3 regions of the Geobacillus sp. G4 genome follow, and region 1 is predicted to be linked to each of the others. Evidence: predicted binding sites of a transcription regulator. Region 1 holds the regulator's gene; each other region holds the start of a gene.
What was found. Region 1 encodes LexA, which represses DNA repair genes until DNA is damaged. Its sites were predicted from a motif close to CGAACATATGTTCG; they were not measured.

Region 1 (6,976 bases):
TTTTTCCTTGCGCCGCACACCGTGGGTCAGGCGCTCAAGGGGGCGGTTTTTACGGCGGCGATGCTCGAGCGGATCGGACTAAAAACCTCGCCATCGTGGAAGGCGAAGCGCACGGATTTGGTTCAGTCCGTCCGTTTTGACGATCCGGAACAAATGGTGGCGTTTTGCCAAGCGATTCAGGCTTCCTCCCCGGTCAACGCTCATTTCACTCCGTATCCGAGCGACATGCCCGGCTATGAAGACAAAGTGATCATGGCCGCCGGCACGTTCGTCCAAGGGGCAAGCATTGAGTTGACGGCCGACGGGCCGTTGCGCCCCCCATATGTCGCGTATGTGCAAGGCGGATTGACGTATTCGCATGTGAAAATCGCCGTCTGTTCCGCCATTCAGCGTTTGCTTGAACAGCGGTTGATTTGTTTGTGAGGAAACATCACGTTTCATTGACTCATTTCCTAACATTATGGTAAAATAAAGGTATCAAAAGCGAGGAGGAATTGGCATGAGCAGCCAAATTCGTCGTTCCATGCCATTGTTTCCGATTGGGATTGTGATGCAGCTGACCGACTTGTCGGCTCGGCAAATCCGCTATTATGAAGAGCACGGCCTCGTTTCGCCAGCGCGCACTGAAGGCAACCGGAGGCTGTTTTCGCTCAATGACATTGACCGCTTGCTGGAAATTAAAGATTTGATCGACCAAGGCGTCAACTTGGCGGGCATTAAGCAAATTTTTGCCGCGCGGGAGGAAGGACGCCACCAGCAGGCGGAGAAAGTCGAAAAAGTAGGAAAACCGAAGCTGTCGGACGAAGAACTGCGCGAAATTTTGCGGAATGAATTGCTGCAGGCCGGGCGGTTCCAGCGCGCATCGCTTCGCCAAGGAGATCTCGCTCGCTTCTTTCATTAATGACGGAAAATGATTTCCGAGCCGGGGAGGAGTTTGGACATGGCAAAATATACGCGTGACGACATTCTACACATCGTCAAAGAGGAAAATGTCAAGTACATCCGCCTGCAATTCACCGATATTTTGGGCACGATCAAAAACGTCGAAATTCCGATCAGCCAGCTGGAGAAAGCGCTTAACAACAAAATTATGTTTGACGGGTCGTCGATCGAAGGATTTGTCCGCATCGAAGAGTCGGATATGTATTTGTATCCGGACTTGGATACGTTCGTCATTTTCCCGTGGACTTCAGAAAAAGGAAAAGTCGCCCGCTTTATCTGCGACATTTACAACCCGGACGGCACGCCGTTTGAAGGCTGTCCGCGCTATAACTTGAAGCGGATGCTGAAAGAGATGGAGGCGCTTGGCTTCAACGCCTTTAACTTAGGAGCTGAGCCGGAATTCTTCCTCTTCAAGCTTGACGAAAAAGGACACCCGACGATGGAGCTGAACGATCGCGGCGGCTATTTCGATTTGGCGCCGACCGATCTTGGGGAAAACTGCCGGCGCGACATTGTGCTCGAGCTTGAGGAAATGGGGTTTGAAATCGAAGCGTCCCATCATGAAGTCGCTCCGGGCCAGCATGAGATCGATTTTAAATACGCTGATGCCGTAAAAGCGTGCGACGACATTCAAACGTTTAAGCTCGTCGTCAAAACGATCGCCCGCAAACACGGATTGCATGCGACCTTTATGCCGAAGCCGATTTTTGGGATCAACGGTTCAGGAATGCATTGCAACCTGTCGCTGTTCCGCAACGGTGAAAACGCCTTTTTCGATCCGAACGGCGACTTGCAGTTGAGCGATACGGCGCGGCAGTTTATCGCCGGTGTGCTGAAGCATGCGCCGAACTTTACGGCGGTGACGAACCCGACCGTCAACTCGTACAAACGGCTTGTTCCGGGCTATGAAGCGCCGTGCTACGTCGCTTGGTCGGCGCGCAACCGCAGCCCGCTCATCCGCATTCCAGCTTCGCGCGGCATGAGCACGCGCATTGAGGTGCGCAGCGTCGACCCGTCGGCCAACCCATACTTGGCCATGGCGGTGCTTTTAGCCGCTGGGCTTGACGGCATTCGCAACAAGCTCACTCCTCCGGCGCCAGTGGATCGAAACATTTACGTCATGACGAAAGAAGAACGGCTCGAAGAAGGCATTGTCGATTTGCCGGCAACGCTGCATGAAGCGTTGGAAAACTTGAAGTCCGATGAAGTGATGATTCACGCGCTCGGCAAACATTTATTCGAGCATTTCGTCGAAGCGAAAGAAATTGAGTGGGATATGTATCGGACAACGGTTCATCAATGGGAATTGGACCAATATATGGAACTCTACTGATTCATAAAAAAGCTGCCCTGAAAAAAACGGGGCAGCTTTTTTATGGGCGCAGGCCGGCACGAGTCAGTCGAACAGGCGATAGACGCCGATCACTTTGCCGAGAATCGTGCAGTCGCGGACGATGATCGGCTCAAGATGGGCGTTTTCCGGCTGCAGGCGGATGTGGTCTTTTTCCTTGAAAAACCGCTTCACCGTCGCCTCGTTGTCTTCCGTCATGGCGACGACGATGTCGCCGTTGTTGGCCGATGACTGCTGGCGGACGATGACGTAGTCGCCGTCGAGAATGCCGGCTTCGATCATGCTGTCGCCCATCACCTCAAGCATAAACAGCTGCTCTTCACCGGCGGCGAGCCGCTTCGGCAGCGGAAAGTAGCCTTCGATGTTTTCCACCGCTGTAATCGGTTGGCCGGCCGTCACCTTGCCGATGATCGGCACCGAGATGATCTCCTCTTTTTCTCTCTCCTTGGCCATATCGTTGTCCAAAATTTCAATGGCGCGCGGCTTTGTCGGGTCGCGGCGGATGTACCCTTTGCTTTCTAGGCGCGCGAGATGCCCGTGGACCGTCGAACTTGACGCCAGTCCAACCGCTTCCCCAATTTCCCGCACCGATGGAGGATAGCCTTTTGTTTTTACTTCCTGTTTAATAAACTCTAAAATTTGCTGTTGTCGTTTTGACAGTTTCGTCATTGTTTCACACCTCTCGCCACATCATTTGCCTTCATTATACCATGCGGAAGACGAAAAAACAAACATAGGTTCGAGTTTTTTATTGACACAAACAAATGTTCCTGGCTATAATGAAGGAAAGCGAACAAACATTCTAGAAAGGGTGGGAGGGAATGAGGAAAACGTTGCTGCACTATGTTTTGTTTTCATTTTTGTTTGCGCTCGTGTTGGCAGGGTTCGTTTACGCCAGCAGCCCGGTCGATAAAAAAGAATACGTGACGATCACGGTCGCTCCCGGCGATACGCTTTGGGGGCTGGCAAAACAGTACGAACAGGAACACCATATGCCGCCTGATGAGTTCATCCGCTGGGTCGTCGATGTCAACCATTTGCCGAGCCCGCGTCTTGCCGCCGGTGAACAAATTGTCATTCCTGTGTTAAAATCAAAGCAGGGCGGCTCGGTGGCCGTCAATCAGTGATGGAAAGAAGGGATTGGCCATGAGGGCGGTCATTTACTGCCGCGTCAGCACGGACAAAGCTGAACAGGAAACGTCGCTCGCGAGGCAACGAGATGAGCTCGAGCAGCTGGCGGCCGAGTGTGGATTTGAAGTCGTGAAAGTGATCGCCGAGCAGGCGAGCGGTTATGAAGCCGACCGCGACGGCGTGTTGGAGCTGCTTTCGCTTTGCGAGGAAGGCGAGGTCGATGTGCTGCTCATTCAAGATGAAACGCGGCTTGGGCGCGGCCATGCGCGCATGGCGGTGCTGCATTGCTTGAAAAAGCAAGGGGTGAAAATATACAGCGCCAGCCACCGCGGGGAGATGCCGCTGTCGGAGGCCGATGAGATGGTGTTATCCATCATCGCTATTGTCGAGGAGTACCAAAGAAAAATACATAACGCCAAAATTAAGCGTGGCATGCAGCGAGCCATCGCCAGCGGCTACCGACCGGAGCGGAACCTAAGGCGCCGGGGCGAAAACGCCGGGCGCGATCGAATCGATCTGCCGGTTGAGGAGATCGTCCGCTTGCGCGAGCGCGGACTGACGTTTGCCGATATCGCCGCGACGATGCGAAGCTTCGGCTACGAGGTGTCCAAGGCGACCGTCCATCGGCGTTACCAGGAATATATGGACGAGCAACAAAGGCGGCGTTGATCGTGTACTGCGCCTGGCCCTAAAGCGGCGAGCGGGCAAAGGAAACCAAGATGCCATCGTTGCCATCTTCCCGGTTGATCAGATAAGATAAAACAGAGTGAGAATATGGCAGATAGGAGAAGATGATCAATGCTTGCCAAACATAAATTAGCCCGCATCAATGAACTGGCGAAAAAAGCGAAAACGGCCGGCTTGTCGGCCGAAGAGGCTTTCGAGCAAGCGAAGCTGCGCCGTGAGTACATTCAAGCGTTCCGCAAGGCGATGACCGATATGCTCCATACAGTGACCGTCATTGACCCGAACGGCAACGACGTGACGCCGAAAAAATTAAAGGAAAGCCAGCGGCGGCGCTTCCATTAAGCCGCGAAAAAACAGACGGCGTCTCGTTTGTCCCGAAGGAGGAAATAAACGTTGTACAAGGAATCTGATTTTCTATATGATAGTAAATGACACCATGTTGATGAAAGGGAGGAAGACGATGGCGCATTCAATCGAGGAGTTGGCGATTACGACGATTCGAACGCTGTCGATTGACGCGATCGAAAAAGCGAAATCCGGGCACCCGGGCATGCCGATGGGCGCGGCGCCGATGGCGTACACGCTTTGGACGAAATTTATGAATCATAACCCGGCGAATCCAAACTGGTTCAACCGCGACCGGTTTGTCTTGTCAGCCGGGCACGGGTCGATGTTATTGTACAGCTTGCTTCATTTAAGCGGCTACGACGTATCGATGGATGATTTGAAACAATTCCGTCAATGGGGAAGCAAAACGCCGGGCCATCCGGAATACGGCCATACGCCGGGCGTGGAAGCGACGACCGGCCCGCTCGGCCAAGGGATTGCGATGGCGGTCGGCATGGCCATGGCGGAACGGCATTTGGCTGCTACATACAACCGCGACGGGTTTGAGATCATCAATCATTATACGTACGCCATTTGCGGCGACGGCGATTTGATGGAAGGAGTGGCGAGCGAAGCTGCGTCACTCGCCGGCCACTTGAAGCTCGGCCGTCTGATCGTCCTGTATGACTCGAACGACATTTCGCTGGACGGGGAGCTCAACCTGTCGTTCTCGGAAAACGTCGCCCAACGTTTCCAAGCGTACGGCTGGCAATATTTGCGCGTTGAGGACGGCAACAATATTGAAGAAATCGCCAAAGCGCTCGAGGAGGCGCGGGCGGACCTCAGCCGGCCGACGCTCATTGAAGTAAAAACGACGATTGGCTACGGCGCGCCAAATAAAGCGGGCACGTCCGGCGTCCACGGCGCTCCGCTCGGCGCCCAAGAGGCGAAGCTGACGAAGGAAGCGTACCGCTGGACGTTTGCTGAAGATTTTTATGTACCGGAAGAAGTATATGCCCATTTCCGAGAAACGGTGCAAGAGGCCGGTGCGAAAAAAGAAGCGGAATGGAACGAACAGTTCGCCGCGTACGAACGGGCGCATCCGGAGCTGGCCGCCGAGCTGAAGCGGGCGATTGAAGGGAAGCTTCCGGATGGCTGGGAGGCGGCGCTGCCGGTGTATGAAGCGGGCAAAAGCCTGGCGACCCGCTCATCGTCCGGGGAAGTGATCAACGCCATCGCCAAAGCGGTGCCGCAATTGTTTGGCGGTTCGGCGGACTTGGCAAGCTCGAATAAAACGCTCATCAAAGGCGGCGGCAACTTCTTGCCGGACAGCTACGAAGGGCGCAACATTTGGTTTGGCGTGCGCGAGTTTGCCATGGGGGCGGCGCTGAACGGCATGGCGCTTCACGGCGGGTTGAAAGTGTTCGGCGGCACGTTCTTCGTGTTCTCTGACTATTTGCGTCCGGCGATCCGCTTGGCGGCGCTGATGGGCTTGCCGGTCATCTACGTCTTGACGCACGACAGCATCGCCGTCGGCGAAGACGGGCCGACGCACGAGCCGATCGAACATCTCGCTTCGCTTCGGGCGATGCCGAACTTGTCGGTCATCCGTCCGGCTGACGCAAACGAAACGGCGGCAGCATGGCGGCTGGCGCTCGAATCGACGGACAAGCCGACTGCGCTCGTCTTGACGCGTCAAGATGTGCCGACGTTGGCGGCAACAGCTGAGTTGGCGTATGAAGGCGTGAAAAAAGGTGCGTACGTCGTTTCACCGGCGAAAAACGGCGCTCCGGAGGCGCTGTTGTTGGCGACTGGCTCGGAAGTCGGTCTGGCCGTCAAAGCGCAAGAAGCGCTCGCCGCTGAGGGCATCCATGTCTCCGTCATCAGCATGCCATCGTGGGACCGCTTCGAAGCGCAGCCAAAATCGTACCGCGATGAAGTGCTTCCGCCGGCCGTGACGAAGCGGCTCGCCATTGAAATGGGCGCGTCGCTCGGTTGGGAGCGCTACGTCGGCGCCGAGGGCGACATTTTGGCCATCGACCGATTCGGTGCTTCCGCTCCGGGAGAGAAAATCATGGCCGAGTATGGCTTTACGGTTGACAACGTCGTCCGCCGCACAAAAGCGCTGCTCGGCAAGTAACCGGGAAAGCTGCCCTTGCGTTGTTGCAGGGGCAGCTTGTTTTTGTGAAAGATGGCTGCGCCTTGGTCAAGTATTTTCGGGGTTGAATCGAGGGCAAAAGCTTGTTCATGACGTGTTGGCCTGTTTGCGGCCGCATGGCCACCGCAAACAAAAATCGACAATGTTAGTGAAAAAACTTGCCGTTAATAGACATATTTTTCCCCTTTCCTTTTCTATAATAGAAAATAGATGAACAGAAATGAGGGATGGGGCATGGTCCGCTATTGGATTTATTTGTTGAATGACGATGTGGCGTCGCATTACCGCCATCGGGCAGAAAAAATTGTCGAACTGCTTCGTGAGCATCAATACGCGAAAGCGCCGCTGAAGGCGATTTGCCGCAAGCAAGTCGAATTTAT
Region 2 (6,976 bases), on a different contig from region 1:
GCCGATCACTTCTTCGCCGTCGGAAAAGCGGGCTAATTTTTCACCTGGATTGCCGCTCGTCCCTTTTTCGATCGATGTGACGGTCGAGCGCATAATTTGCCCGTTTTGCACGACAATCGGCTTTTTCGTATCCATGTCAGAGATGACATGGCCAAGTGCGCCATATGTTTTTGATTTGGGGTCGTAAAATGTCATCGTCCCGATGCCGGCGGCCGAATCGCGAATGTACAGGCCGATGCGGTACACATCGTCATGCTTGTCTCTCAGCGGAACGAGCTTCACCGTCATGGAGTGCTGATCGCGCAGAATTTTTAGATGAAGCGGTTTTCCCGTTTTGCCGGCCTCCTCGATGAAAGGGGAAAGGTCGCTCATGTTTTCGATTTTTTGGCCGTTAATGCCGATAATGATGTCGCCGACTTGAATGCCGGCTGCCTCTCCCGGCGATTTTTTCCCGTTTTCGGTTTCGACAAGGTGGTAACCGACGACAAGAACGCCGACGGTATTGAGCTTGACGCCGATCGATTGTCCGCCGGGAATGACTTTGAGCGTCGGCAGCACGTTGACATCCACTTGCTTGATCGGCATTCCGGCAACCTGCAACATCATCGTTTCATGTCCGCGGCGTTTCGCCTTTACAGACAGAGAACCGTTTTTTCGCTCAATATTGAGCGTTTCGGGAGCGTTTCGGTCATTGACGGCCGCTTGCACGGGAAGGGAAGCGGCAGGAAATTCAACCGCATCGCCTTCAAACAGGACAAGCTGCTTCGGAATTTGCCAATATTCCTTCATCGGTTTGGAAAAGGCGATGGCCGTCAATATACCAAGGAGAAGCACTCCTGCGATTTTTCGCGCCGTTTCTTTATTCAATGTCGTCCACTCTCCTCGCTCCCGCCTACACCATGCAAAAACGGTTACAGTTTTAATTTTGCCTGAACCGGGGAAAATATAATCGCCCTGTCGATAAAAAAGCTGCCCGGAATTGGATGGACTTGCATCCGGACAGCCGCGCGGCTTTTTGCTTATCTTTATGAAACACCGTAGTTCTCTTAAGGAAAGCGGGCGCCAAGGCAGAACAGGCAGGCGGAATCGGCCCGCTTTGAGAGGGATGCGCCTCCCCTCGACGAACAGGGGAAACAGGAATCAATGTTTCATTTTCGCCGCCAGTTCCAACAGCTCTTTGGCATGCCGTTTCGTCAATTCCGTCATCTCGACGCCGGAAATCATCCGCCCGATTTCTTTCACTTTCTCCTCCTCATTGAGCTTCCTCACGACTGTTTTCGTCCGTTCCCCATCCGTCTCTTTGGCGATCAACAAGTGCGTGTCCGCCATCGCAGCGACTTGCGGCAGATGGGAAATGCAAAGCACTTGCGACTGGCTGGCGATGCGGTAAATTTTTTCCGCCATTGCCTGGGCGACGCGTCCGCTGACACCGGTGTCGACCTCATCAAAAACAATCGACGTCACTCCTTGATGTTTGGAAAAAATCGTTTTCAACGCCAGCATAATGCGCGACAGCTCGCCGCCGGAAGCGACTTTGACGAGCGGTTTTAACGGCTCGCCGACGTTCGTCGAAATGTAAAACTCGACGACATCGATGCCATCTTCTTGGAACCTAACCGGCACGCCGTCGACCAAGGGAGCGTCAAGCGATCCTTCGCGCTTGGCAAATACGATGTCAAATTTCGTTTTGTCCATGTACAAGTCTTTCAGTTCTTGATGAATGCGCTCAATCAGGCGCCGGGCATATGTTTGCCGAACAGCGGTGACGTTTTTCGCCTCCGTGAGCAACTCGTCCGTCACCAGAGCGAGCTGCTGCTTAAGCTCATGCACATGCGTTTCGCGATTTTCGATTGTCTCGATTTCCTCGGCGATCGTCTCGGCATAGTGCAAAATATCGGCGATCGTCGCCCCGTATTTTCGTTTGAGCTGCCCGATTTCCGCGAGACGGCTTTCAATGGCATCGAGCCGCTCTGGGTCGTATTCCATCTCCTCAATTTGATCGCGCAGCTTGTACATGACTTCCTCGAGCAAATAGTAGCAGTTCGCCGTCGTTTCATGCGCATCTTTGAGCGCTGCATCCATGCCTGCGACGTCATCGAGATGGCGCATCGCCTCCCCGATGGAATCAAGCCCGCGTCCCTCTCCGGAGAGGGCCTCATAGCTTTTCTGCAGCGCGGTATAAATTTTTTGAAAATTGACGATGCGAACTTTTTCCTCCATCAGCCGCTCGTCCTCGCCCGGCTCGAGCGCCGCCTGCTCGATTTCACGCAGCTGAAACGTCAGCAAATCAAGCCGGTGCGCCATTTGCTGTTCATTTTCGCTCAGCTTTTTCAATTTGTTTCCGAGCTCCTCATACCGCTCGTAGACGGCGCGGTAGCGAGCAAGCGCCTCTGCCGCCTCTAGGCCGCCGAACTCGTCTAAAAGCGGCAGATGGCGGGACGGATCCATCAGTTCTTGATGTTCATGCTGGCCGTGAATATCAACAAGCGTCGCCCCGATGTCGCGCAGCACCGCCGTCGTGACGAGCTTGCCGTTAATGCGGCAGACGCTTTTGCCGTTGGCGAAAATATCGCGGCGCAACACGATCATGCCGTCGCTGGCGTCGATGCCAACGTCTGCGCATTTTTGCCAGCACGGATGGCGGTCATCATCAAGCAAAAACAGCCCTTCGATTTCCGCCTTTTCCGCTCCAAAGCGGACAAATTCAGCGGAGCCGCGTCCGCCGATCAACAAATGAATCGCGTCGATGATGATCGATTTGCCGGCTCCCGTTTCGCCGGTTAACACCGTCAGCCCTTTGTCAAACGACAACGAGAGCGACTCGATAATGGCGAAATTTTTAATCGACAGCTCGGCGAGCATTTCACCACTCCTTGCCTGTCCGATTAATTCCACTTTTGATTATAGCACGTATGTTCGGATTTGCAAACGAGGACCGCCCTGTCGTTCCGTCCTTGAACGTGGAACGGAAGCTGGGCCGGTCCTCGCCTAGAGCATGGACAACAGCTGGTCGGACACTTTTTCCGCATCTTTCGGAGTACGGCAGATGATCAGGCACGTATCGTCGCCGCAAATCGTACCGACGATTTCGTTCCAATCCAAATTGTCGAGCAAGACGCCGACGGCATGGGCGTTGCCCGGCAGCGTCCGCAACACAAGCAAGTTGCCCGTTCCGTCAAGCTTCACAAACACATCAACAAGCGCCCGCTTCAGCTTTTGCAACGGATTGAAGCGCTGGTCGGACGGAAGGCTGTACTTGTAGCGGCCGTTGGCCATCGGCACTTTGACGAGCTGCATTTCTTTAATGTCGCGCGAGACGGTCGCCTGGGTGACGTTAAAGCCAGCTTCTCTCAGCCGGTCGACAAGCTCGTCTTGCGTTTCAATGTCATGGTTCATAATGATTTCGCGAATTTTAATATGCCTTTGCCCTTTGTTCACATTGCGCCACCTCCCCGCTTTTCAAAGTGCAGAGCAGATTGTCCGTCCCGCCGACGCTATTTGCCGCTTGGCTCCACGCTCCCCGCCCGCAATCGGGCATGCGCCTCGCTCACCACGTCGGCGACGGATGCTGGCAGTCGGTTTTCTCCCTCCCGGTTTCCTCCAGGATAGGCAGCATGAAGCAAAAATTCAATATTGCCGTCGCCGCCGGTAATCGGTGAATACGTTAAATGAAGAACATCGAACCCTTCCGCGCAGGCGAATTGAATGATCGATTCGAGCACTTCCTCGTGAATGTTCGGATCGCGGATGATCCCTTTTTTGCCGACCTTTTCCTTGCCGGCTTCAAACTGCGGCTTGACGAGAGCAATCACATCGCCGCCCGGCACCATGACCGTCTTGACGACCGGCAAAATGAGCCGCAGCGAAATAAACGAGACATCGATGACAGCTACTTCCGGCAGCCCTTTCGTAAACTGATCCGGCGTCACGTAGCGGAAGTTCGTCCGCTCCATTACAACGACGCGCTCGTCTTGACGCAGCTTCCAGGCAAGCTGGTTGTAGCCGACATCGACGGCATACGTCAGCTTCGCCCCATGCTGCAAGGCGCAGTCGGTGAAACCGCCGGTCGACGCGCCGATGTCAAGAACAATTTTATTTTCCACGCGAATATGAAACTCGCGCAACGCTTTTTCCAGTTTCAACCCACCGCGGCTGACGTACGGAAGCGGGTTGCCTTTCACCTCAAGCGGAATGTCAACCGGCACTTTTTCCCCGGGCTTATCGAGTCGAACGTCGTTTGAATAGACAAGCCCGGCCATGATCGCTCGCTTCGCCTTTTCCCGCGTTTCCGCCAGCCCTCGTTCGACAAGCAGCACATCGAGCCGTTCTTTTTTTCCTTTCATGTCTCAAGCCCTTTTCTGTTTTCTTGGCACCATCGTTTTGATGCGGTCGATGATATGGGTCGACGTCAGCCCGATTTCATTGAGCAGCTCGCTGACGCTTCCATGTTCGATAAAGCGGTCCGGGATGCCCATCCGTTCGATGACCGCTCCGTGATAACCATGATCATGAGCAAACTCCAACACAGCACTGCCAAAGCCGCCTTGCAGCACCGCCTCTTCGACCGTTAAGATCGGCAGGCGGCTCTCAAGCAGTTCGTGAAGCATCGCCACGTCCATCGGCTTCAAAAAGCGAGCGTTGACGACTTTCACCGATATGCCGTCTTTCGCCAGCTCGTCGGCCGCCTTAAGCGCCATCGAAATCGTCGTGCCAAACGTCAAAATCGCCGCATCGCAGCCGTCGCGCAACACTTCCCACGTGCCGATTGGGATTTCTTTCAGCTCCTCATCAAGCGGTACGCCAAGCCCGTTGCCGCGCGGGAAACGCATGGCGATTGGCCCGTCGTCGTAGCGGATGGCGGTGTACACCATGTGCTGTCCTTCGTTTTCGTCTTTTGGCATCATCAACACCAAATTCGGCACATGGCGCAAAAAGGCGATGTCAAACACCCCTTGGTGCGTTTCGCCGTCCGCCCCGACCAACCCAGCACGGTCAATGGCGAAAAAGACATTTAAGTTTTGCCGGCATACATCATGGACGACTTGGTCATAGGCGCGCTGCAAAAATGTCGAATAAATGGCCAAAAACGGTTTCATCCCTTGCGTCGCCAATCCAGCCGCGAGCGTTGTCGCGTGCTGCTCGGCGATGCCAACATCAAACATCCGATCTGGAAACTCGCTTGCGAACCCTTCCAGCTTCGAGCCGACCGGCATCGCCGGCGTAATCGCGACGATGCGCGGGTCGGTGCGAGCGAGCCGGCGCACGGTTTCGCTGACAAGCGCGCTCCATGACGGACCGGCCTCTTTCGTTTTGACAAAAGCGCCGGTTTCGATTTTGTACGGCCCTGTGCCGTGCCATGTGCCGACTTTGTCGTTTTCCGCCGGACTGTATCCTTTCCCTTTCTTCGTGATGACATGCACAAGCACCGGACCTTTCATCTTCTTCGCATAGCGCAAGTTCTCAAACAAATCCTCAAAATCGTGGCCGTCGACCGGGCCTAAATACGTAAACCCGAGCTCTTCGAAAAACACGCCGGAGACAAGCAAATATTTCAAGCTGTCTTTCAGCCGCTCGGCCGTCGCCGCCAGCTTGCCGCCGACCGCTGGGATGCGCTTGAGCAGCAGCTCCAGTTCATCTTTCACCCACTGGTATTTGCCGGCGGTGCGCAACCGACCGAGGATGTTGTGCAACGCGCCGACGTTCGGGGCGATCGACATTTCATTGTCGTTTAAGATGACAATCATATCCGTTTTCTCATGCCCGATATGGTTGAGCGCCTCAAGCGCCATGCCGCCGGTGAGCGCCCCGTCGCCGATGATCGGCACGATGTATTCATCCGTCCCTTTCAAATCACGGGCGATCGCCATTCCCATCGCCGCCGACAGCGACGTCGAGCTATGGCCCGTTTCCCACACGTCATGCTCGCTTTCGCTCCGTTTCGGGAACCCGGACAGCCCCTTGTATTGGCGGAGCGTGTCAAACGCGGCGGCGCGTCCGGTCAAAATTTTATGCACGTATGACTGGTGTCCGACATCCCAAATGAGCTTGTCTTTTGGGCTGTCGAATTCGCGGTGGAGGGCGATCGTCAGCTCGACGACCCCTAAGTTTGGGCCGATATGTCCGCCCGTTTTCGACAACTTCTCAATTAAAAACCGCCGAATCTCGGCGCTTAACCGTTTCAGCTCAGGAATGGACATGTTTTTGACAACGCGCGGATGGTCAATTTTTGTCAAGTCCAACAAAGATCACTCGCTTTCATTCTGTCGTTCTCCGAGCCGTTTCTCCTCGTACAGGTAGTATTATTATACATGATCCGGCGCGAAAAATCGACTTTTCCCGCCAACGCAGCCCGTCACCACCTAGGACGCGTTTTGTGGTGTATCTATAGAACTTGCGGCGGCCGCCCGGCGGAAAACAACCAAAAAAACAAGGCCGCCTCCGCCCCGAAGGAAAGCGAACAACGGGAACAAGAGGCCGCCGCCCCGCATCAGTGGTCGCGGACCGCGACAAGCTCGCAAATGTAGGCCAGCACCGCGTCATCGATTTTGGCTTGTTGCAAATGGCGCTTCGCGGCGTCGATGTGAAACGCCAGTTTCTCTTTGGCACCGCCTAGCGAAAGAAGCGCCGGATATGTCGCCTTCTTGTTGTCGCGGTCGCTGCCGACTCGCTTGCCGATTTTTTCTTCCATTCCTTCAATGTCCAAAATATCGTCGCGAATTTGAAAGGCGAGGCCTAAATGTGCGGCGAACTCGTTGAGTTCGCGCGTCTGCCGACCATCGGCGCCGCCAAGCAGCCCCCCGGCGTGCACGCTGTATTGCAACATTTTCCCCGTCTTATGGCGGTGGATGTATTCCAGTTCCGCAAGCGCCAGCGTTTTTCCTTCCGCCTCCATATCAGCCGCCTGTCCAGCGACCATGCCTTCCGGGCCGGCCGCCTTCGCGAGCTGCTCGATGAGCTGCAGCCGGACGGAAGGCGG
Region 3 (6,976 bases), on a different contig from region 1:
CGGACCAAAGCCTGTATCCGTCCAACAGCGTTCCGCATGTCGTCAAGCGAATCAATCAAGCGTTGCAGCGCGCGGATCAAATTCAATACTTAGAAGGCAGCGGGGACGTGGACTACTTTGTGCCGATCGTCGCTGACGCTGAGGCGGGGTTCGGAGGCCAACTGAACGTCTTTGAGCTCATGAAGGCAATGATTGAAGCCGGAGCGGCTGGCGTCCATTTTGAAGACCAGCTGTCATCGGAGAAAAAATGCGGCCATTTAGGCGGCAAAGTGCTTTTGCCGACGCAAACGGCGATTCGCAACTTGATTGCGGCGCGGTTGGCCGCCGATGTCATGGGGGTTCCGACGGTGCTCATCGCACGCACCGACGCGAACGCTGCTGACTTGATCACAAGCGACATCGACCCGCGCGATCAAGCGTTTATCACTGGAGAACGGACACCGGAAGGCTTCTATCGCACAAGAGCCGGTTTGGATCAAGCGATCGCCCGCGGGCTTGCCTATGCGCCGTATGCCGACCTCATTTGGTGTGAGACGAGCGAGCCGAATTTGGATGAGGCGCGCCGGTTTGCCGAAGCGATCCATGAGAAATTCCCCGGCAAGCTGCTGGCGTACAACTGCTCGCCGTCGTTCAACTGGAAGAAAAAATTGGACGATGAAACGATCGCCAAATTCCAGCAAGAGCTCGGCAAAATGGGATACAAGTTCCAATTTGTCACTTTGGCTGGCTTCCATGCGCTCAATTACAGCATGTTCGAACTGGCGCGCGGCTACAAAGAACGCGGCATGGCGGCGTACGCCGAGCTGCAGCAAGCGGAATTTGCCGCCGAGAAGTACGGATACACGGCGACGCGCCATCAGCGCGAAGTCGGCACGGGCTATTTCGACGAAGTCGCCCAAGTGATCTCCGGCGGCCAATCGTCAACAGTCGCTTTGAAAGGATCGACCGAAGAAGAACAGTTTACAGCCATCTAATGCCGATCACCAGCAAAGAGACGCCCGGCTTGGCCGGGCGTTTTTTGTTTGAGACGAAGAGCCTCCTTGCTTCCATCGCATAATAAGGAAAAAAATGACGCATCCTATGGAGTACAAGGAGGCGATGTAATGGAAAAGAATCAAGGCGATCTGCCGGAGCTGATGCCTGCCGAGTTTCGCGTCAGTACGGATCTTCATGTTGAGCAATGGTCGATGAATGAAGAGACGTATGCTGGCGACTCGGTCGGCGAGCATACCGCGTTGGAACAGGCGAATGAATATTTAGCGTCCAAAGAAATCGGCCAAACGTTCGAAAACTCCTAGAACACCCATGACGATTGTCATGGGTTTTTTTATTAGATTTTTTGCAAAATATAGAAAAAAATAACTACTGATGGTATGATAGGAGTAGTGAGCGAGTTGATTAAGGGAGGAGACGAACGGATGAAAGTCAATGAATTCATTGTATTGGAACAATTCATCGTAAGCCGTTATACGATGGCGGTTCTCCCATACTTTTTAAACAGCGATGTGTATGCGAAAGTCATTGAAGAGGACGGCGAATATATCATCAAACAAACGCCGATTGACATTATTAAACATAGTTGCGATTACTACGGAAGCAGCTTTCAAGGAAGGAAAGAAGGAACGAAAGCCGTCATTGGCATCACTCATAAAGCGCCGATCGCCATTGAACCGTCCAATGAAATTTACGTATTTCCAACCGCCTCTCCGCGTGACTCCCGCTGCGTTTGGCTCTCGCACATGCACGTCTATCGGTATGAGCCTGCCAAATATGAGCGGACCATCGTTTATTTCCGCAACGGAAAAAGCATATCCCTCGATGTTTCCTGCAAATCGTTCATCAACCAGTTATACCGAACGGCTCAACTTCGAACGAAATTATCCGAGCGGATGGAAGCGAGGGAGCGCAAACTCCAATACATATTTCGCATGCAGCAAGAAAAACAGAGTTAGCTGAACAAATTGATAAAAATGGTTTTTCCTAAAGATGAGTTCAAATTAGGCGCCTGGACGTGTAAAATAAAGATATAAACGGCATTTGAATGGGGAATAGACATGGATATGGAAACAATCAAACAATGGTTCACGCTCGACAGCATCCTTTCCCTGCTCGAACAATACCGCTCTTTCGGCGTGCTTCCCGGCATCGCAGCGACGTTGCTTGAGTCGTTTTTTCCCATTTTGCCCATGTTCGTCTTCGTGATGGCGAACGCAGCGGCGTTTGGACTATGGAAAGGGTTTCTGATCTCTTGGCTAGGCGCTTCACTTGGCTCGCTCATCGTGTTTTGGCTGACGCGGAAAGTGGGGCAGAAGCGTTTTTTTCACTTTATCCGCCGCCACCCGAAAGTGCGGCAGTTTATGCATTGGATTGAGCGACACGGATTTGGTCCGCTGTTTTTGTTGTATTGCTTTCCGTTCACCCCATCGGCGCTTGTCAATATTGTTGCCGGACTGTCGCGCATCAGCCGCCAGCAGTTTGTATTGGCGGTGCTGCTAGGAAAGATGATCATGGTGTTTACCATCAGTTTTATCGGCTATGACTTGAAGGCGCTCATCCGTCAGCCGCTGCGCACGGCGATGATCGCCGCAGTCGTTCTGTTGCTTTGGTACGCCGGAAAACGGGTGGAAGCGCGATTTTCGTTGACGGAAGAACAAGGCGGCGAGGAGGGCGGGGAGTGACGAAGCAAAAAGAAAAACGAGGCCGCCGATGGCCATGGTTTGTTGCCGTTTGCGTTGTCGCCACGCTTCGGTTGTTCGTGTTCAGCAATTACGTGGTGGAAGGAAAATCGATGATGCCGACGCTAGAGAGCGGCAATTTGTTGATCGTCAATAAGCTTTCCTACGACATCGGGCCTATTCGCCGGTTCGACATTATCGTTTTTCACGCCAACAAAAAGGAAGATTACGTCAAGCGGGTTATCGGCCTGCCTGGCGATCGGATCGCGTACAAAAATGACATCTTGTATGTCAACGGAAAAAAAGTTGACGAACCGTATTTGCGCCCGTATAAACAAAAGCTGCTTGACGGCAGGCTGACCGGGGATTTTACACTTGAGGAGGTGACCGGGAAAACACGGGTGCCTCCCGGCTGCATTTTCGTTCTTGGCGACAACCGGCTTAGCAGCTGGGACAGCCGCCATTTTGGATTTGTCAAAATCAACCAAATTGTCGGCAAGGTGGACTTTCGCTACTGGCCGTTTAAACAGTTCGCCTTTCAGTTTTAACCTTCATCTCGAAAGAAGTCTTCCGCTTCTATAACGAAGTGAAGCTTCGGAGACCAATAAATGGATCCTTCGAAGCGAGGTTGTTCAGTCGTCCGACAGTCGCTGACATGTCGGCTGGCTTCACAAAAAGAAACAAACGTTAACGTTTCAGATTGCCTCCATATAACCCGCAGCCGGAAGGGCGTTTTTTTCTTCCCAAAAGCGAACGTATGTGCTAAAATAAAACAAATAAAGGAAACGAATGGTGGTGGATACAATGTCGCTGCGGTTTTTGCTCGGACGGTCAGGAAGTGGGAAAACGGCTGTCTGCCTCGAAGAAATTCGCCGCCAGTTGCAAGAGGATCCAAAAGGAAGGGCGATCGTCTATCTCGTTCCGGAGCAAATGACATTTCAATGCGAATACGCGTTGATACATACCGAGGGAGTGGGCGGGATGATTCGCGCCCAAGTGTTCAGCTTCACCCGTCTCGCTTGGCGCGTGTTGCAGGAAACAGGCGGCATGACCCGGTACCATATTCATGATGTTGGTGTGCAGATGATGATCCGCAAAATTATTGAGCAACGCAAACAAGAGCTGAAACTGTTTGGCCGCGCGGCGGACAAACATGGGTTTATCGAGCAGCTGAACGAAATGATCACCGAATGCAAACGGTATTGCCTGACGCCGGGCGAACTCCGCCGACATGCCAAGGCGTTCGAGGATGGGCCAAGCCAGCCGGGCCGCCGCTTGCTCGCTGACAAGTTGAGCGATGTCGCGCTTGTGTATGAGGAACTTGAGCGGAGTCTTATCGGCCACTATCTTGATTCGGAAGATTATTTGCGCTTGCTCGCTGAGCATATTCCGCGCTCAAGTTATTTGCGGGATGCCGATATTTACATCGACGGCTTTCATCATTTCGCGCCGCAAGAATATATGATCATCGAACAGCTTCTTCGCCATTGCCGGCGCGTCACCGTTTGTTTGACGATCGACCGCCCGTATGACGACGGAATGCCGGACGAACTTCATCTCTTTTATTTGCCGGCGCAAACGTATCGCCAGCTGAGGGAGTTGGCGCTAAGCAATGACATTGCGATCGAAGAGCCGATCGTGCTTTCGGCCAACCGACGCCATGAAGACAGGGCGCTCGTTCATCTTGAGGCGCAATTTCACCGACGCCCGTTGCTTCCATATGGTGCAAAGACCGATGCCGTCCATCTTTATGAGGCGTCCAATCGCCGAGCGGAAATCGAAGCGGTCGCACGCGAAATCATCCGCCTTGTCCGCGATGAAGGGGCGCGCTATCGCGACATTGCGCTGATCATCCGCCAGACGGAGGCGTACCGCGATCTGGTGAAAACGGTGTTTTTTGATTTTGGGATCCCGTATTTTATGGATGAAAAAGAACCGATGCACCACCACCCGCTCATTGAACTCGTGCGCGCTGCCTTAGAGACGGTCGTGACGCGTTGGCGATATGAAGCGGTGTTTCGGGCGGTGAAAACGGATTTGCTTTTTCCAACGGACGGCGATCTGCACATGTGGCGCGAGGCGGCCGACAAGCTCGAAAACTATGTGCTTGCTTACGGAATCAAAGGGGATAAGTGGACAAACAATGAGCGCTGGGCGTATCGGCGCTATCAGGCGCTTGACGGTTTGAACGTACCACAAACGGACGAAGAGCGGCAGTTTGAGGACATGCTCAATGAATGGCGCGAGGCGTTGGCCGCTCCGCTTCGCCGGTTGGAGCGCCGTCTGCGCCGGGCGGAGGACGGACGCGGGTTTTGTATGGCATTATATCTGTTTTTGGAAGAATTGCAGATTCCAAAAAAACTAGAGAAAATGAGCGCACAAGCGGAAGCGGACGGCCGCCTCGTTGAAGCGCGCCAGCATGAACAGGCGTGGAACGCCGTCGTCGATTTGCTTGACCAATATGTAGAAATGCTCGGGACAGAATCACTGCCGCTCGCTGAGTTTGTCAAGATTATCGAAGCTGGGCTCGATCGGTTGGAGTTCTCCCTTGTGCCGCCGGCGATGGACCAGGTGATCGTCGCTCAGCTTGATCGCTCTCGTTTGATTGACATCAAGTATGCGTTCGTCATCGGCGCCAACGATGGCGTTATTCCAGCGAAAGTGAAGGAAGACGGGCTGATGGCGGAAGTGGAGCGCGAGCAGCTGCGTGAGTTGGGGGTGGCGCTCGCCCCAGGGGGGCGGGAGCAGCTGTTTTATGACCCGTTTTTTGTCTACTTGGCACTTGTTTGTCCGAGCCGGCGGCTGTATGTTACATATCCGCTTGCTGATGGGGAAGGGAAAGCGTTGATGCCGTCGCCGCTCATCAAGCAGCTTACGGAACTGTTTCCGCATGCGCCGGTGCATCTGTGCGGCAACGACCCGTTCGACGCCCCGGCAGAAAAAGCAGAGGCGTTCGTGACCGCGCCGCGGGCGACGCAAACGTATTTGATCAGCCAGCTCCGAGCATGGAAGCGCAACTACGGCATCGATCCGCTTTGGTGGGATGTGTATAACACGTTCATCGGCCATCGGGACTGGAAGGAGCAGGTGCGGCATGCCGTCTCCGCGCTCTTTTATACAAACGGAGCGACGCCGCTCAAAAAACAGTGGAGCCAGCGGCTGTACGGCAAAAAAATTCAGGCGAGCGTCTCGCGCATGGAGCAGTTTCAAAAATGCCCGTACGCCCATTTCGCATCGCACGGGCTGCGGTTGAAAGAGCGCAACGTTTTCCGACTTGAGGCGCCGGATGTTGGGCAATTGTTCCATGCCGCCATCAAGCAAATCGCCGACCGGCTGAGCGAACAGCATCTTGATTGGCGCGAACTGTCAAGACCAGACTGTGAACGGCTGTCGGCCGAAGCGGTCGAGCGAATCGCCCCGCTCATCCAGCAGCAAGTGCTCTCAAGCTCTCATCGCTATGAATATATGAAACGAAAATTGAAACACGTCGTTGCCCGTACAACCCATGTGTTAAGTGAGCATGCGCGGGCGAGCGGTTTCGTTCCGATCGGACTTGAGCTGTCATTCGGCCCCAATGGCGACCTGCCGCCGCTTCGGTTTCGACTGCCCGACGGAACAGTGATGGAGCTTGTTGGGCGGATCGACCGCGTCGATAAGGCGGAAAGCAGCCAAGGAGTGCTTCTTCGCATTATCGATTACAAATCGAGCGCGAAAACGCTCGATTTGACGGAAGTATATTACGGCTTGGCGCTGCAAATGCTCACCTACCTGGACATCGTGCTGACGTATGCCGAACAGCTCGTCGGACAGCCGGCCTTGCCAGCCGGGGTGCTTTATTTTCACATCCACAATCCGATCGTTCAAGCGAAGCAATGGGTGGATGATGAGGTGGAAATGGCGAAAAAGTTGCTTGAACCGTTTCGGATGCGCGGGCTGTTGCTCGCTGACGTCGAGGCGATCCGGTTGATGGACGGCCGAACGGAAGACGGACAATGGTCGCTGATTGTGCCCGCTCAGCTTACGAAAAGCGGGTCGATCCATTCGCGTTCGTCGGTGGCGAGTCCATCCGACTTTGCCGCGCTCCGCCAGCATGTCCGCCGTTTGTTCATCGACATCGGCGGACAAATCGCCGACGGCGTCGTGTCGATCGCCCCGTACAAGTTGAAAGATAAAACAGCGTGCGAGTTTTGCGTTTTCAAACCGGTCTGCCAATTTGATGAGGCACTCTCCGGCAACGAATACCGGAAGCTTGCCCCGCAAACGAAGGAAGCGGTCATCGAAAAACTAGCGGAAGGGAAGGA

Region 2: the regulator LexA is predicted to act here: its motif matches at 2,906-2,919, upstream of recN (DNA repair protein RecN).
Region 3: the regulator LexA is predicted to act here: its motif matches at 3,426-3,439, upstream of addB (helicase-exonuclease AddAB subunit AddB).

What each region holds. Positions count from the first base shown of each region.
Region 1 is NZ_JBEPJY010000001.1:55,898-62,873, reverse strand. It holds gene ABS784_RS00315 (methionine gamma-lyase family protein) at 1-423, shown strand, start outside; gene ABS784_RS00310 (MerR family transcriptional regulator) at 500-901, shown strand; gene glnA (type I glutamate--ammonia ligase) at 941-2,275, shown strand; gene lexA (transcriptional repressor LexA) at 2,339-2,962, opposite strand; gene yneA (cell division suppressor protein YneA) at 3,115-3,420, shown strand; gene ABS784_RS00290 (YneB family resolvase-like protein) at 3,440-4,093, shown strand; gene ABS784_RS00285 (DUF896 domain-containing protein) at 4,223-4,453, shown strand; gene tkt (transketolase) at 4,572-6,578, shown strand; gene sirA (sporulation inhibitor of replication protein SirA) at 6,831-6,976, shown strand, end outside.
Region 2 is NZ_JBEPJY010000003.1:111,050-118,025, reverse strand. It holds gene spoIVB (SpoIVB peptidase) at 1-867, opposite strand, end outside; gene recN (DNA repair protein RecN) at 1,141-2,862, opposite strand; gene ahrC (transcriptional regulator AhrC/ArgR) at 2,989-3,438, opposite strand; gene ABS784_RS04780 (TlyA family RNA methyltransferase) at 3,495-4,343, opposite strand; gene dxs (1-deoxy-D-xylulose-5-phosphate synthase) at 4,347-6,239, opposite strand; gene ABS784_RS04770 (polyprenyl synthetase family protein) at 6,488-6,976, opposite strand, start outside.
Region 3 is NZ_JBEPJY010000004.1:92,623-99,598, forward strand. It holds gene aceA (isocitrate lyase) at 1-974, shown strand, start outside; gene ABS784_RS06555 (hypothetical protein) at 1,104-1,298, shown strand; gene ABS784_RS06560 (competence protein ComK) at 1,419-1,952, shown strand; gene ABS784_RS06565 (TVP38/TMEM64 family protein) at 2,055-2,678, shown strand; gene lepB (signal peptidase I) at 2,675-3,223, shown strand; gene addB (helicase-exonuclease AddAB subunit AddB) at 3,480-6,976, shown strand, end outside.